2 regions of the uncultured Methylovirgula sp. genome follow, and region 1 is predicted to be linked to the other one. Evidence: predicted binding sites of a transcription regulator. Region 1 holds the regulator's gene; the other holds the start of a gene.
What was found. The regulator PhoB, encoded in region 1, activates phosphate uptake and scavenging genes when phosphate is short. The targets are predictions, from matches to a motif close to TGTCATNNANCTGTCAT.

Region 2: Q0025_RS07965 (RNA degradosome polyphosphate kinase) is a predicted target of PhoB. The motif match lies at 3,029-3,045, and genes of this name have one in related genera.

What each region holds. Positions count from the first base shown of each region.
Region 1 is NZ_CANSHK010000032.1:4,802-12,583, forward strand. Features, by position in the region: gene pstS (phosphate ABC transporter substrate-binding protein PstS) at 1-759, shown strand, start outside; gene pstC (phosphate ABC transporter permease subunit PstC) at 970-1,935, shown strand; gene pstA (phosphate ABC transporter permease PstA) at 1,938-2,777, shown strand; gene pstB (phosphate ABC transporter ATP-binding protein PstB) at 2,774-3,568, shown strand; gene phoU (phosphate signaling complex protein PhoU) at 3,595-4,308, shown strand; gene phoB (phosphate regulon transcriptional regulator PhoB) at 4,316-5,104, shown strand; gene Q0025_RS10540 (GcrA family cell cycle regulator) at 5,192-5,707, opposite strand; gene Q0025_RS10545 (aspartate aminotransferase family protein) at 6,163-7,368, shown strand; gene argF (ornithine carbamoyltransferase) at 7,368-7,782, shown strand, end outside.
Region 2 is NZ_CANSHK010000021.1:34,844-42,625, reverse strand. Features, by position in the region: gene hisI (phosphoribosyl-AMP cyclohydrolase) at 1-313, opposite strand, end outside; gene folE (GTP cyclohydrolase I FolE) at 317-952, opposite strand; gene Q0025_RS07985 (iron-sulfur cluster assembly scaffold protein) at 1,156-1,608, shown strand; partial or broken gene yidD (membrane protein insertion efficiency factor YidD) at 1,598-1,840, shown strand; gene Q0025_RS07975 (nitroreductase family protein) at 2,039-2,650, shown strand; gene Q0025_RS07970 (hypothetical protein) at 2,667-2,888, shown strand; gene Q0025_RS07965 (RNA degradosome polyphosphate kinase) at 3,205-5,364, shown strand; gene ppx (exopolyphosphatase) at 5,400-6,929, shown strand; gene Q0025_RS07955 (antibiotic biosynthesis monooxygenase) at 6,955-7,296, shown strand; gene rnd (ribonuclease D) at 7,302-7,782, opposite strand, start outside.

The DNA of each region.
Region 1 (7,782 bases):
CCGCAGGTCATGGGCGGCATCGTCGCCGTCGTCAATCTCGATGGTATTACGGCCGGCGCGCTCACCCTCGACGGTCCGACCCTCGCCAAGATCTTCATGGGCGAGATCAAGACCTGGGACGATCCGGCGATCGCCAAGCTGAACGCCGGCGTCAAGCTGCCGTCGACGGCGATTGCGGTCGTTCACCGCGCCGACGGTTCGGGCACGACGTTCAACTTCACCGACTACCTGTCGAAGGTTTCGCCGGATTGGAAGGCGAAGGTCGGTTCTTCGACGGCCGTCCAATGGCCGGCTGGCATCGGCGCCAAGGGCAATGAAGGCGTTGCCAATAACGTCATCCAGACCAAGGGCGCCATCGGCTATGTCGAATATGCCTATGCGTTGCAGAACAAGCTGACCTACACCAAGCTCATCAACAGCGCCGGCAAGGTCGTTGCGCCGACGTCGGATGCTTTCGCTGCCGCGGCGGCGAACGCCGATTGGGCGCATGCCCCAGGCTTCCACCTGATCCTCACCAACCAGCCGGGCGATGCCTCTTGGCCGATCACCGCCGCGACCTTCATCCTGCTGCCCAAACAGCCGAAGGATGAGGCGGCTACGAAGGCGGCGCTGAAGTTCTTCGCTTGGGCGTTTGAAAAGGGCGGCGCGGCGGCCGAATCCCTCGACTACATCCCGATCCCGGCTTCGGTCGTGACGCTGATCGAGAAGACCTGGGCGGATCAGGTCAAGGGCGCCGACGGCAAGGCTTTGATGAACTAAGCCGTTCCGTTCGCGGAAATTCCGGCGCGGCGGTCGCCGTCGCGCCGGCAGGACGATAGACTGCTGGCCGGTAAAGGCCGGATTGACGGACTGAGCTGCTGACGCGGCGGCCAAGCCTGCCTCATTGATAAACGGAGTGCGGTCCGCAGATGATCGCGCTCTCAGTGGCGGAGACGACGTTTGGCGGACATAGCGGTAAAGGGTGGCCGAGTGGCCTATGATGATGCCGCGCGCCGCGCGCGCGCGCTAAGCGGCTTCAAAGTCCGCGATGCCGCGTTTCACTGGCTGACGTTCGCCGCGGCCGTCGCTGTCCTGCTGCTCCTCGGCGGGGTTATCGCGTCGCTGATCCACGGTTCTATTCCGGCCTTCCGGGCCTTCGGTTTCCGCTTCTTTGTTACGAATGTTTGGAATCCGGCGATCGATCAATACGGCGCTTTAGCTGCCGTCTACGGGACGCTGGTCACATCTTTTATCGCGATGATCATCGCCATCCCCATCGGCCTCGGCGTGGCGATCTTCCTGACCGAACTTTGCCCGCACGCTCTGCGCCGTCCGATCGGCACGGCGATCGAGCTTCTCGCCGGCATTCCCTCGATCATCTACGGCATCTGGGGCCTGTTCATACTCGCGCCCTTCCTGCAAGCGCATGTCCAGCCCGGATTGATTGCGCTCTTCGCCAAGGTGCCCGGCCTCAATATCCTCTTCGCCGGACCGCCCTATGGCATCGGCCTGCTGACCGCCGGGTTCATCCTGGCAATCATGGTCCTTCCCTTTGTCTCCGCGGTTGCGCGCGACGTCTTCGATACGGTGCCGCCGCTGCTCAAGGAGGCAGGCTATGGCATGGGTTTCACCACCTGGGAGGTGATCAAGAATATCGTCATCCCCTATACACGGGTCGGTGTCTTGGGCGGTGTGATGCTCGGCCTCGGCCGCGCGCTCGGCGAGACCATGGCGGTCACCTTCGTGATCGGCAATGCCGATACCATCCCCAGCTCGCTGCTGGCGCCCGGCACGACCATTTCGGCCGCCATCGCCAACGAGTTCACCGAGGCGGTCGGCGATCTCTACACCTCTTCGCTGATCGAGCTCGGCCTCATCCTCTTCATCATCACCTTTGTCGTCTTGGCGATCTCGCGGCTGATGCTGATGCGGCTCGAAAAGCAAGGGGGGCGATAGCCGTGGCGCTGTACAATACCCGCAAGCGCGCCAACGCGATCTGGCTCAGCCTCTGTTACGCCTCCGTGGCCTTCGGCCTCGTGTTTCTGGCATTCATTCTCATCACTCTGTTTTGGAACGGCTTTGCCGGCCTTTCGCTCAAGGTCTTCACGCAGAACACGCCACCGCCTGACAGCGTCGGCGGGCTCCTCAACGCCATCGTTGGCAGCCTGATCATCACGGTGCTCGGCGTGGCGATAGGAACACCGCTCGGCATTCTCGCCGGCACCTACATGGCCGAATATGGCCGCAACTCGAAGCTCACCACCGTCGTGCGCTTCATCAACGATATTCTCCTCAGCGCGCCTTCGATCGTTATCGGCTTGTTCGTCTATCAGGTGATGGTGACCCAGATGGGCCATTTCTCCGGCATCGCCGGCGCCGTTTCCCTGGCGGTGATCGTCATCCCGATCGTCGTGCGGACGACCGAGAACATGTTGCTGCTTGTGCCCGGTGCCTTGCGCGAGGCGGCGAGCGCACTCGGGCTGCCGCGCGCGACCGTCGTGCAGCGGATTGCCTACAAGGCGGCGCGCGCCGGCCTCATCACCGGCGTGCTGCTCGCGATCGCCCGTGTCAGCGGCGAAACCGCGCCATTGCTCTTCACCGCGCTCAACAATCAGTTCTACTCGACCAATCTCAACGCGCCGATGGCGAGCCTTCCGGCGATCATCTTCCAATTTGCGATGAGTCCCTACAAGACCTGGCAGGGCCTGGCTTGGACGGGTGCGCTTCTCATCACGCTTGCCGTGCTTGGCCTGTCGATCCTGGCACGGTCCCTCAGTTCTGAAGGACGTACACGATGACCGCCGTGGCGACGACAGTATCGGCCAGAAACGAGCTTCCGACGAAGATCGCCGTCAACAACCTGCAATTTTACTATGGCCAGAATCATGCGGTGAAGAACGTCAACATTCCGCTCTACACCAACAAGGTGACGGCGCTGATCGGCCCCTCCGGCTGCGGGAAATCGACTCTGCTGCGCGTGTTGAACCGGATGTATGATCTTTACCCGGGCCAGCACGCCGAAGGTGAGGTGCTGCTCGACGGCGAGAATATCCTGGCGCCGGGGCAGGATCTCAATCTGCTGCGCTCGCGTGTCGGCATGGTGTTCCAGAAGCCGACGCCGTTTCCGATGTCGATCTATGACAATATCGCTTTTGGCGTGAAGCTTTACGAGCGTATGTCGCGGGCCGATCTCGATGCCCGCGTCGAGACGGCGCTGCGCGGCGCGGCGCTTTGGGACGAGGTGAAAGACAAACTCACGGCGAGCGGCCTGTCGCTCTCCGGCGGCCAGCAGCAGCGCCTGTGCATTGCCCGCACGGTCGCCATCCAGCCGGAAGTGATTCTCTTCGACGAGCCCTGCTCGGCGCTCGATCCGATTTCGACAGCAAAAATCGAAGAACTGATCGACGAGCTCAAGGAGAAATATACGATCGCCATCGTCACGCATAATATGCAGCAGGCGGTTCGCGTCTCGGAATATACGGCGTTCATGTATCTCGGTGAGCTGGTCGAATTCGGCACGACGACGCAGATTTTCACCGCTCCCGAACAGAAGCGGACACAGAACTATGTCACCGGCCGTTTCGGCTGACGTTTCCGATTTCAGGGCCTTTCGCAATGACCGATCATACCGTCAAAGCTTACGACAACGAGCTCGAAGTCCTTGGCCGCAAGATTGCGGAAATGGGCGGCATTGCCGAGCAGATGTTGAGCAATGCAATGGATGCGCTCGCATCGCTCGATTCGGACCTCGCCCGCACGACCGTTGCCATGGATGTACGGCTCGACGTGCTGCAGCGCGATGTCGAAGAGCATGCCATCATGACCATCGCCAAGCGCCAGCCGCTGGCCGCGGATTTGCGCGAGATCGTTGCCGCGATCCGCATTTCGGGCGATCTCGAGCGCGTCGGCGACCTTGCCAAAAACATCGCCAAGCGGGCGCTGAAACTTTCCGGCGAGACGCGTTTGCCGCGCGCTATCGTCGGTTTGAAGTCGATGCACGAAGCGGCGGCCATGTTGTTGAAGGACGCGCTCGATGCCTATGCGCTGCGCGACGTTGAGCGGGCGCGCATGGTCTGGACCCATGATGTCGAGCTCGATGCGCTGGAAGATTCGGTTTTCCGCGACCTGCTGACCTTCATGATGGAAGACCCGCGCAATATCTCGTTCTGCGCCCACCTCTTATTCTGCTCGAAGAACATCGAGCGGATCGGCGACCATTCCACCAACATCGCGGAGACGGTGGTTTATCTCGTCACGGGCGAAACCCTGCCGATGGACCGGCCGAAAGGCCCTTCACCCGCAACAGATTATTTGCCCCTTCCCAAGTGAGCCATAGATGAACAACCAGATCATCTCTGTTCCGGATTCCCGACCCGCGCAGGAGGCCCGCAATGCGCCGCCGCGGCCGAATTCCGCGGCGGTGGCGCCGCCGCGCATTCTCGTCGTCGAGGACGAGGCGGCGCTGAGCCTGCTGCTCAGCTATAATCTCGAAGCCGAAGGCTTTGTCGTCGAGCGTGTCGAGCGCGGCGACGAGGCGGAATTGCGGCTCGTCGAATCGCCGCCCGATCTTGTCATTCTCGATTGGATGCTACCCGGCGTCTCCGGCCTTGAAATCTGCCGCCGTATGCGGGCGCGCGACGCGACGCGCAGCCTGCCGGTCATCATGCTGACGGCGCGCGGCGACGAGAGCGAGCGGGTGCGCGGCCTCTCGATCGGGGCGGACGATTATATCGTTAAGCCGTTCTCCGTGCCGGAATTGATGGCGCGCGTGCGCGCTCTGTTGCGGCGGGCGCGGCCGGATCGGGTTGCGGCGCTGCTCGTCGCCGGCGATCTGGCGCTTGACCGGGAAAATTGGCGGGTGAGCCGCGGCGATCGCAACGTTCACCTCGGGCCGACCGAATTTCGCCTGCTCGAATATCTGATGGGCAAGCCTGGCCGAGTCTTCTCGCGGTCGCAATTGCTCGACTCGATCTGGGGCTTCTCCGCCGAGATCGACGAGCGCACCGTCGATGTTCATGTCGGCCGCCTGCGCAAGGCCTTGTCGCTTGCCGGCGAGCGCGACCCGATCCGCACGATCCGCGGCGCCGGCTATTCTTTCGACGAGACCTTCGGCAAGAACGAATGATCGCCCCGCTCTGCGAGCGGCAGCGTGCAACGCATCGGCAATGAAGCAATCCGGAACGGATTGCTTCGCCTAGTCCCCGATGGCCGATTAGGCCGATTGCGAGCGCCGCTCACGGCGCCGGTCCTGGACCGGCTGGTACGCGATGCGGCTGTGATAGGTGCAATAGGGGCCGCTCTGATTGGCGTTCTTCTTGCCGCCGCAGAAACGGAATTCGCCGGAGGCCGGATCGCCCATTGGCCAGCGGCACATGGATTCCTTCAGATCCATGATCGTGACCATTTCCGACATCGGGATCACCACGTCTTCCTCGGGCGTCGGCAAAAGTGCTTCGACCGGTTGTGATCTTATGGCGAGCGCCGTATTGCCGCGCACGATCGGGGCGCTCATGCGCTGATGTGCGGCGGCCCGGGCCGTCTTCACCCGTGGCCGGGCAACAGCCGGGGCGGCGGCCTTGACCCGCCCGGACATGCCGAGCCGGTGGACCTTGCCGATCACCGCATTGCGGCTGATGCCATTGGAAAGCTCGCGCGCGATTTGGCTGGCGCTGAGCCCTTCAAGCCAGAGTTTGCGTAGAAGCTCTACCCGTTCATCGGTCCAGGACATTCAGTCCTCCTCGATTTGGATCGGAAAATTAGCCTGAACGCGGCTGACGCGACCTGGTGCCGGCGGCGCGATCGATGGAATCCGGAATCGACGCTGCGCCGGAAAACCGGCGTCGTATAAAAGGTTACGCATTTTGAATGGCCCGCCGCACGAGATGTCGTAGTCGACGTCTGAAAGGCTACACTAGCCGTTGAATCTTGCGCAAGAGTCGCCATGTCTTGCGCGGCCGCGTTTTCAACAGTCCATCGGGTTGGTCCACAGGCCGCGTCATTGTGACTCGGGGGTAATCGTGGCCGTTGGGTCCTCGGCGCAGTATTTGACCGCCGCGCCTGTGCCCCCTACAATAGATTTTCTTGTTGCCGCTCCCGCCGGAGCGGCACTTTTCGTTGGGGGATCGCCCTGTGCCGGCTGCGGGCAAAATCGCCGCTGCCGGGCTATTTGCTGGAGCTTTTGCCGTGACTTCGTCGCTTCTGCCCACCTATGCGCGTTTCAACCTCGCTTTCGAGCGCGGCGAGGGCGCTTGGCTCTATGCGGCGAATGGCGACAAATATCTCGATTTCGGGGCCGGCATCGCCGTCGTCAGCGTCGGCCATTCGCATCCGCATTTGGTCGGCACGCTGATCGATCAGGGCCGCAAGTTGTGGCATGTCTCCAATCTTTTCGAGATTCCGCAGGCCGAAAAGCTCGGCGCGCGGCTGGTCGCGGAAAGCTTCGCCGATCTCGTCTTTTTCACCAATTCCGGCACCGAGGCGATGGAAGGGGCGATCAAGACGGCCCGTCGCCATCAATTCGTCAGCGGCCATCCGGAGCGTACCCGGATCATCACCTTCCAGGGCGCCTTTCACGGCCGCACGCTCGCCGCCGTCGCGGCCGGCGGCAATCCGAAATATCTCGAAGGCTTCGGCCCGCCGCTCGATGGTTTCGATCAGGTCCCCTTCGGCGATCTTGCCGCCGCCGAGGCTGCGATCACGCCGCAGACGGCGGCTATCCTCATCGAGCCGGTGCAGGGCGAGGGGGGCATTCGGGTTGCGGCCCCGGACTTCCTCGAAGCGCTGCGCGCACTCTGCGACCAGCACGGACTGCTGTTGATTTTCGATGAGGTGCAGAGCGGCATGGGCCGCACTGGCAAGCTGTTCGCTTATCAGCACTCGCGCGCCACACCCGACATTATGGGCCTCGCCAAGGGTATCGGCGGCGGCTTCCCGCTCGGCGCCTTTTTGACGACGCGCGCCGTCGGGCTGTGCATGACGCCCGGCACGCATGGCACGACCTATGGCGGCAATCCGCTGGCGACCGCGGTCGGCAATGCCGTGCTTGATGTCATCCTCGCCGCTGGATTCTTGGGCCACGTGGCGGAGACGGGCGCGGCGCTCGGCCGGGGCCTCGGCGAATTGCAGACGCGCTACCCCGATGTCATCGAGGCGGTGCGCGGGCAGGGTCTGATGTTCGGCCTGCGGGTGGTCGGTCCCGTCGGCGAATTCGTCAAGGCCGCGCTGGCCGAGAAGCTGATCACCATCCCGGCGAGCGATAATGTGGTCCGCCTTCTGCCGCCGCTGACGGTCGACGAGGCCGAGGTGGCGCTGGCGCTCACCCGCCTGAATGCCGCCGCGGAAAAACTCTCCGCCGAGCGGGCGAAGGCGGCGCAGCGGGGAGCTGCCTGATGAGCACGGGCTTACGCAACGTGGCGCCACCGAAGCATTTTCTCGACCTATCGGAAGTCTCGGCCGAAGAACTGCGGCGGATTCTATCGCTTGCCGGCACGATCAAGAGCCACCGCCGCAAGGGCCAGCTCGCGGCGCAGCGGCCGCTGACCGGCAAGATGTTGGCGATGATCTTCGACAAACCTTCGACCCGCACGCGCGTCTCCTTCGACGTCGCGATGCGCGAGCTGGGCGGCGAGACGATCATGCTGACCGGCAAGGAAATGCAGCTCGGCCGTGGCGAGACGATCGCCGATACGGCGCGGGTACTGTCGCGCTTCGTCGATGCCATCGTCATCCGCATGCTCGACCACAACGAGCTGAGCGAGTTGGCGCGGAACGCGGAAGTACCGGTCGTCAACGGCCTGACCAAGA
Region 2 (7,782 bases), on a different contig from region 1:
CGCCGCCCGGCACGACTTTCATCAATAGAACGTCTTGGTCGCAATCGGTGCGGATCTCGACGATTTTTTGCTGCTGACCGGATGTGTCGCCTTTACGCCAGAGCTTTTGGCGGGAGCGCGACCAATAATGCGCGATCCCCGTATCGAGCGTCAGCCGCAGCGCTTCGGCATTCATATGCGCGAACATCAGAACCGTGCCGTCTTTGGCATCGAGCGTGATGCAGCCGATGAGACCGTCGGCATCGAAGCGCGGCGTAAACACGTCGCCCTCTTCAAGTTCGGCCTCGCCGCCGGCGGGCGGGAAGGGGCTCATCGCTTATTTGCTTCGCACAAGCGTCAGAAACCGCGCCTGCTCGGCCGGATCGTCACGGAAGACACCGGTGAACTGGTTGGTTATGGTCGAGGCGCCCTGTTTCATCACGCCGCGCATGGACATGCAGAGATGCTCGGCTTCGAGCATGACCGCCGCGCCGCGCGGGCGCAGGTGCTTGTCGATGGCATTGATGATCTGCGCCGTGAGCGCCTCCTGCGTCTGCAGGCGGCGGGCATAGATATCGACAAGCCGAGCAAGCTTCGAGAGGCCGACGACCCCCTCGTCGCCGACGTAATAGGCGATATGCGCCTTGCCGACGAAAGGCACCATATGGTGCTCGCAATGCGAATAGAACGGGATATCGCGGACGAGGATCAGATCGTCATAGCCCTGGACTTCCTCGAAGACGCGCGCCAGGACGTCCTGCCCGTCGCTCTTGTAGCCGGAGAAAAGCTCTTCATAGGCTTTCACGACCCGCGCGGGCGTATCGCGCAGGCCCTCCCGGGTCGGGTCGTCGCCCGTCCAAGCCAAGAGGGTCCGCACCGCGGCCTCGGCTTCTTCGCGGCTGGGTCGGACGATAGGGGTGGCTGGGGTTTTGGGGAGCTGGCGTTCGAGCAAGGACTTAACCACGTCATCCATGTGGTGCCTCCAATGGCAGAACCTCTGACTTAGGGACAAACCTCAGGTAAACAAGGTGGCTTTCGGCATTCCTGAGGCAGTGTGACCGGAAGGTGCCAAATCTCGTCGCTGAGCTCTGATTTCCTATATAGAAGCTTGGCTTCTTCTGACCCCTATATAGGGTTTGGAAGGGCCCGTCATCTGGCCGGGACCGCGAAAGATCCATGTTGAACGACGTCTATAACGCAAAGATTTTGGAGCTGGCGGCCAATATTCCGCGCCAGGGCCGGCTCGCTGCGCCCGATGCGACCGCCCGCGCCCATTCGAAGCTTTGCGGTTCCACGGTTATCGTCGATCTCAAAATGGCGGATGGCCGGGTCACGGATTTCGCCCATGATGTCAAAGCCTGCGCACTCGGCCAGGCGTCCTCTTCGATCATGGCGCGGCATGTCATCGGCGCGACGACGCCGGAGCTGCGCCAATTGCGCGATGCCGTCCGCGCCATGCTTAAAGAGAACGGGCCGCCGCCGGACGGCAAATGGGCGGAGCTCGCGATTCTGGAGCCGGTGCGCGACTACAAGGCGCGGCACGCCTCGACGCTCTTGACCTTCGAAGCGACGGTCAATGCGGCCGAACAGATCGAAGCGCGGCAAAAGGCCTCGCCCGATGCCGCTTAAATCGCGCCTCGACATCTTACGCCTGGCGCCGCGCCGCGCCGCCCATCTCCTCATTCGCGCCTATCAGCTCAGCCTTTCGGCCTTTATCGGCCGACATTGCCGGCATGAGCCGAGCTGCTCGGCCTATACGGACGAGGCGATCCAGCGCCATGGCCTTTGGGCGGGCGGCTGGCTCGGCGCGGCACGGCTCTGCCGCTGCCACCCTTGGGGGACTTTTGGCTATGATCCGGTGCCGGACAAGATCGTGCCGTTGCGGCAGAAGCTTGTCGGCGTTTTGACGCGCCGGCACACGCCGCTGCGCTGCGAGCCAGGCGCGCCGCGCTCCGACCCGAGCTGAGCGGACGCCAACGATGCAAATCGCTGTCGCCGGTGCGGCAAATCCTCTAAAAGGCGGCCGTGTTTAAGGCGGTGCCATGCCGAACGAGCTGGAATGAACGAGGAAGACGTGAACGAAACCAATCCGCGCGTTGCCGATTATCCGATCGATCCGCAGTTTACCGGCCGCTGGTCGCCGCGCGCCTTCACCGGCGAAACGATTCCCGAGTCGGAATTGCGCAGCCTGTTCGAAGCGGCGCGCTGGGCGCCGTCCTCATTCAATCTGCAACCGTGGCGGTTCTTTTATGCACTGCGCGGCACGCCGGCGTTCGACACGTTTTTGGGGCTGCTCAGCGAGTTCAATCGGATTTGGGCAAAGAATGCCGGCGCACTCGTGATCATCGCCTCGAAGACCAAGTCGGTTCTGCCCGGCGGCGAAAAGCCGGTGCCGACGCGTACGCATTCTTTCGACACCGGTGCGGCCTGGGCTTTGTTTGCGCTCGAAGCGCATCGGCGCGGCTGGGCGACGCATGCCATGGGCGGTTTCGATGTCGAGGGTAGCGTACCGGCGCTGAACATGCCGGAGGATTATCGTCCCGAGGCGGCGATTGCGGTCGGCCGCAAGGGAGACCCGAGTCTTCTGCCGGAGAGCATGCGGGCGCGCGAGATGCCGAACGGACGCAATCCGCAGAGCGAATTTACCTTTCAGGGCGGCTTCCCCGCCTAGGGATGAGGAGATTGCCATGACGACCAAGCTGAACCGGCCGCGCGAGATCATCGAGTTCTGCCTCGCCCCTTTGGGGATTTCGGAGCAGAGCGAGGCTTACAAGGAGACGTTCCGCCGGCTTGAACACGTCATCAAGACGTTCCAGCTTGCCGCCGCGCGGGAGAAGCAGCCGGTTTCCGTCGATTTCTCGCATATCAATACGATCACGATCGACGAGCGCGCGCACGGCGACGAATGATTCGGGCGCAGCGGCGTTGCCATGCGGCGCCTGCGCCTGCGGCAACGCTTGAGCGCGCCGAAACATCTTTAACTTATAAAGTTTTAGGCGGCATCGAATAAGGTGTGAACCTTTTGCCCGGCACGTCGAAGCCGGGTCGAAGTCATGGTATCGTCATCCGCGGGAGGCAGCGTCGCCGGGCGAAGCGAAGGAGAGTACCGTGCAGTCCAATGGCGATGAACTGAAAGCTGCCGAAACCGAAGCTCCTGTGGAGGTTCCGCCGCCCGTCGATCCGGCGCTGGCGGGCGAATCTTCCCCCGCCGCCTCAATTCCGATTATGGATGATCTCGCCAGAGTCACCGGCTCGCATCCCGAACTCGTCAATTCGCCGGAACGGTTCATCAACCGCGAACTCTCCTGGCTCGAGTTCAACCGCCGCGTCTTGCAGGAGGCGTCGAATCGCAATCATCCGCTGCTCGAGCAGCTCCGCTTCCTGTCGATCTCGGCCAACAATCTCGACGAATTTTTCATGGTCCGCGTCGCCGGCCTGCGCGGCCAAGTGCGCGCCGGCGTCTCGACGCCGTCGGAAGACGGCCTGACCCCCGCCGAGCAATTGGTGAAAATCCGCGAGCGCGTCGGCCTGCTGGCGGCCGAGCAGCAGCGCCGCTGGGGCGAATTGCGCCGGGAATTGAAGGCCAATGCCGTGATGCTCCTCGATGCGCAGGAACTCGATCCGGCGGATATCGTCTGGCTCGAGCAATATTTCCTGCAGCATGTGTTTCCGCTGCTGACGCCGCTCGCCGTCGATCCGGCGCATCCGTTTCCGTTCATCCCCAATCTCGGCTTCACCATCGCGCTCGAACTCGTCGAGCCGCGCGAGAGCCGGCACCTGAAAGCGCTCATCCGCCTGCCGGGAAAGACCGACCGCTTCGTTCAACTGCCGCCCGCCGGCTCGAACCAGCGTTTCATTGCGATCGAGACGCTCGTCGGCATGTTCACGCAATCGCTGTTCCCCGGCTATCTGGTGCGCGGCTCGGGCGTGTTCCGCGTCATCCGCGACAGCGACATCGAGGTCGAGGAAGAGGCCGAAGATCTGGTGCTTCTCTTCCAGACGGCGTTGAAGCGCCGCCGCCGCGGCTCGGTCATCCGGCTCGAAGTCGATTCGCATATGCCGGAGCAATTGCGCAATTTCGTCGCCGAAGAGCTCGATGTCGCGATCGACGAGATTTTCGTCCTCGACGGCATGCTGGCGCAGAACGATCTTTCGGTGCTGATCAACGTCGATCGGCCCGATCTGAAGTTCAAGCCTTACAATCCGCGATTTCCGGAACGGGTCAGAGAGAACGGCGGCGATTGCTTCCAGGCGATCAAACAGAAGGACCTCGTCGTCCATCACCCTTATGAGTCCTTCGACGTCGTCGTGCAGTTTCTGAAACAGGCGGCGGCGGATCCTTCGGTCGTCGCGATCAAGCAGACGCTTTACCGCACCTCGGCCGACAGCCCCATCGTGCGTGCGCTCATCGAGGCGGCCGAGGCGGGCAAGTCCGTCACCGCGCTCGTCGAATTGAAGGCGCGTTTCGACGAAGAAGCAAATATCCGCTGGGCACTCGACCTTGAACGCGCCGGCGCGCAAGTGGTCTTCGGTTTCATCGCGCTCAAGACGCACGCCAAGCTCTCCATGGTCGTGCGGCGCGAGGGCGCATCGCTCGTCACTTACTGCCACCTCGGCACCGGCAATTATCATCCGGTGACGGCGAAGATTTATACCGACATTTCCTTTTTCACCGCGGATCCGGCGATCGCCAGCGACGTGTCGCGCATCTTCAATTACATCACCGGCTATGCCGAGCCGGCGCAATTGGAACGCATGTCGATCTCGCCGATCAATCTGAAGAAGCGGCTGCTCGATCATATCGCCAAAGAGGCGGAACTGGCTCGCGCCGGTAAGCCGGCGGCGATCTGGGCCAAGTGCAATGCGCTCGTCGATCCCGAAGTGATTGACGCGCTCTATGCCGCGAGCAAGGCCGGCGTGCAGATCGATCTCGTGGTGCGCGGCATTTGCTGTCTCCGGCCGGGCGTGCCCGGCCTATCCGAGAATATTCGCGTGAAGTCGATCATCGGCCGCTTTCTTGAACATGCGCGCGTCTATGCGTTCGGCAGCGGCCATGGCCTCCCGCATGCCAAGGCCGCGGTCTATATTTCTTCGGCCGATCTCATGCCGCGCAATCTCGATCGCCGCGTCGAGGCGCTGGTGCCGATCACCAATCCCACCTGTCACAGCCAGGTTCTCGATCAGATCATGATCGCCAATCTCATCGATAATCAACAAAGCTACCGAGTGCTGCCGGACGGATCGAGTACGCGAATTAATGCCGGCAAGGAGGAGCCGTTCAACGCCCATTCCTATTTCATGACCAATCCGAGCCTTTCGGGGCGCGGCAAGTCTCTGGAGGAATCGGCGCCGAAGACGCTGCTGAAACGGTTGGAGGGCCGGTGAATCTCTTGATGCCTAAATTGTTCACGGCGACTCCAATGCGCCCAGAGGTCAAGGGTCCCGTCGCGGTCGTCGACATCGGTTCGAATTCGGTGCGCCTCGTCGGCTACGATGGGCTGACGCGGGCGCCGACGCCGATCTTCAACGAAAAGGCGCTGTGTGCCCTGGGCCACGGCGTCGCCAAGACCGGCGAACTGGCGGAGGCGAGCGTCGCGAAGGCGCTGGCCGCGCTCAGGCGCTATCGGGCGCTGATCAAGATCATGAACGTGCAGCAGGTCTATGCGTTCGCGACCGCTGCCGCGCGTGACGCGAGCAACGGCCCCGCCTTCGTTGCCGAGGCGAGCGCAGCGATCGGGGCGCCGGTGAGCCTGCTTTCCGGCCGGCGCGAGGCGGAACTCTCGGCGCTCGGTGTCATCGCCGGCTTCCATGAGCCGGACGGGGTCGTCGCCGATCTCGGCGGCGGTTCTCTCGAACTCATCGATATCAAGGGCGCGAAAGTCGGCAAGGGCATCACGCTGCCGCTCGGCGGCCTGTCGCTGATGGATGCATCCAATCAATCGCTGCGCAATGCGATGCGCATCGCGCAGGAATCGCTTGAAGATGCCAAGCTTCTCGCCAAATTGCGCGGCCGCACGCTTTATGCCGTCGGCGGCACCTGGCGCGCGCTCGCCAAGCTGCACATGCGCCAGCGCAATTATCTGCTCAGCATCATGCACGGCTACAATATTCCGGCGCGCGAAGCCTCGGATTTCGCCGGTCTCGTCGAACGCGTCAACGCCGAAGCGCTGATCTCGGTTGAAGCCGTGACGCCGGCGCGGCGTCCGCTGCTCGCCTATGGCGCGATCGTGCTCGACGAGATCATCCGCAAGGCGCAGCCGAAACAGGTGACGATTTCGGCGACCGGGGTCCGCGAGGGTCTCCTTTACGAGCAATTGTCGAGCGCCGAGCAGCGGCTCGATCCGTTGATCTTCGGCGCGCAAGTGTTCAACGACGCTTATTCGCGTTCGCCGCGCCATGCCGAGGATCTGCGGCAATGGACCGACCGCTTCATGGATTCGCTGCGGCTCGAGGAGAGTCTCGAAGATAAAAGGCTTCGCCATGCGGCCTGTCTGCTCGCCGATGTCAATTGGCGGGCCCATCCCGATTATCGCAGCGAGCAGAGCCTGAATATCGTGGTGAACGGCGCTTTCACCGGCATCGATCATCCCGGCCGTTGCTTCCTCGCGCTTACCATGTCCTACCGCTATCTCGGTCTCGATGCCGACGTGAACCCGCAGATCCGCGTGCATGTCTCGCCGCGGCTGCTCGATCGGGCGCGGCTGCTCGCCGGGGCGATGCGGGTGGGCTATGTCGTTTCCGCCGGCATGGCCGACGTCCTGCCGCGCGCGCCGCTCGCCGCGGCGGCCAAGGGCCGGTTGGTGCTGACCTTGCCGCCTGATCTTGCCGATCTTGGCAGCGAGCGGTTGAGCAATCGGTTGAAGCAGCTTGCCAAATTGATCGGCCGGGAACCGGCGATCCAGATCGGCCTTGCGGTCAAGGCGGGCAACGGCGCCGTCGAGACGGCTTAATGCGTTTTCTGGCGTGGAGGATCCGATGCCGCTCTTTATCGCGATGAACCGTTTCAAGGTTCTGAAGGATCAGGCGCAGGCTTTCGAACAGGTCTGGTTGACGCGGACGTCGCGGCTCGACGAAGTGCCAGGCTTCATCGAATTTCACCTGCTGAAGGGGCCGGAGCACGAGGATTACATCCTCTATGCGTCGCACACGGTCTGGGCGAGCCAAGCCAATTTCATAGCCTGGACGAAATCCGACCAATTCCGCGCCGCCCATGCCCAGGCCGGCAACGAAAAGCCGAAGACGCTCGGCCATCCGGAATTCGAAGGCTTCGAGGCGATTCAAACGGTCGTCAATCCAAAGCCCCCGGCGGCAGAATAAATAGGCTAGGTGAGAGACGGCGCCGTTGTTTCGGGCGGCGTTTCGGCCTCCGGCGCGTCCTGCCATTCGAGGGTGACCACTTTTCCCTTTTCGAGCGTCAGGGCCAGACGGCCGTCGATGAGTTCCAGCGCCTTTTCGCCGAAGATTGCGCGCCGCCAGCCGCTCAGTGCCGGAATCTTGGCGCGCGGGTTTGCGGCGAGGGTCTCCAAATCCTCGACCGTCGCGATCATTTTTGCCGCGACGTCATGCGCCTCGCTCACCTGGCGCAGCAGCACCTTGAGAAGCTCGACGGTGGCGCCATTGCCGTTGCGGCGCTCGCGCTCGATTTTCGGCAGCGCTTTGGGATCGCGGGCGAGCCCGCGCTGGATTGCGGCGAGAATGTCCGATCCGGCGCGCGAACGCTCCATGCCCCTTGGAAAGGCGCGCAAATTGCCCAGCTCGTCGGCGGTTTTGGGTGCGGCGGTGGCGATCTCGATCAGCACGTCG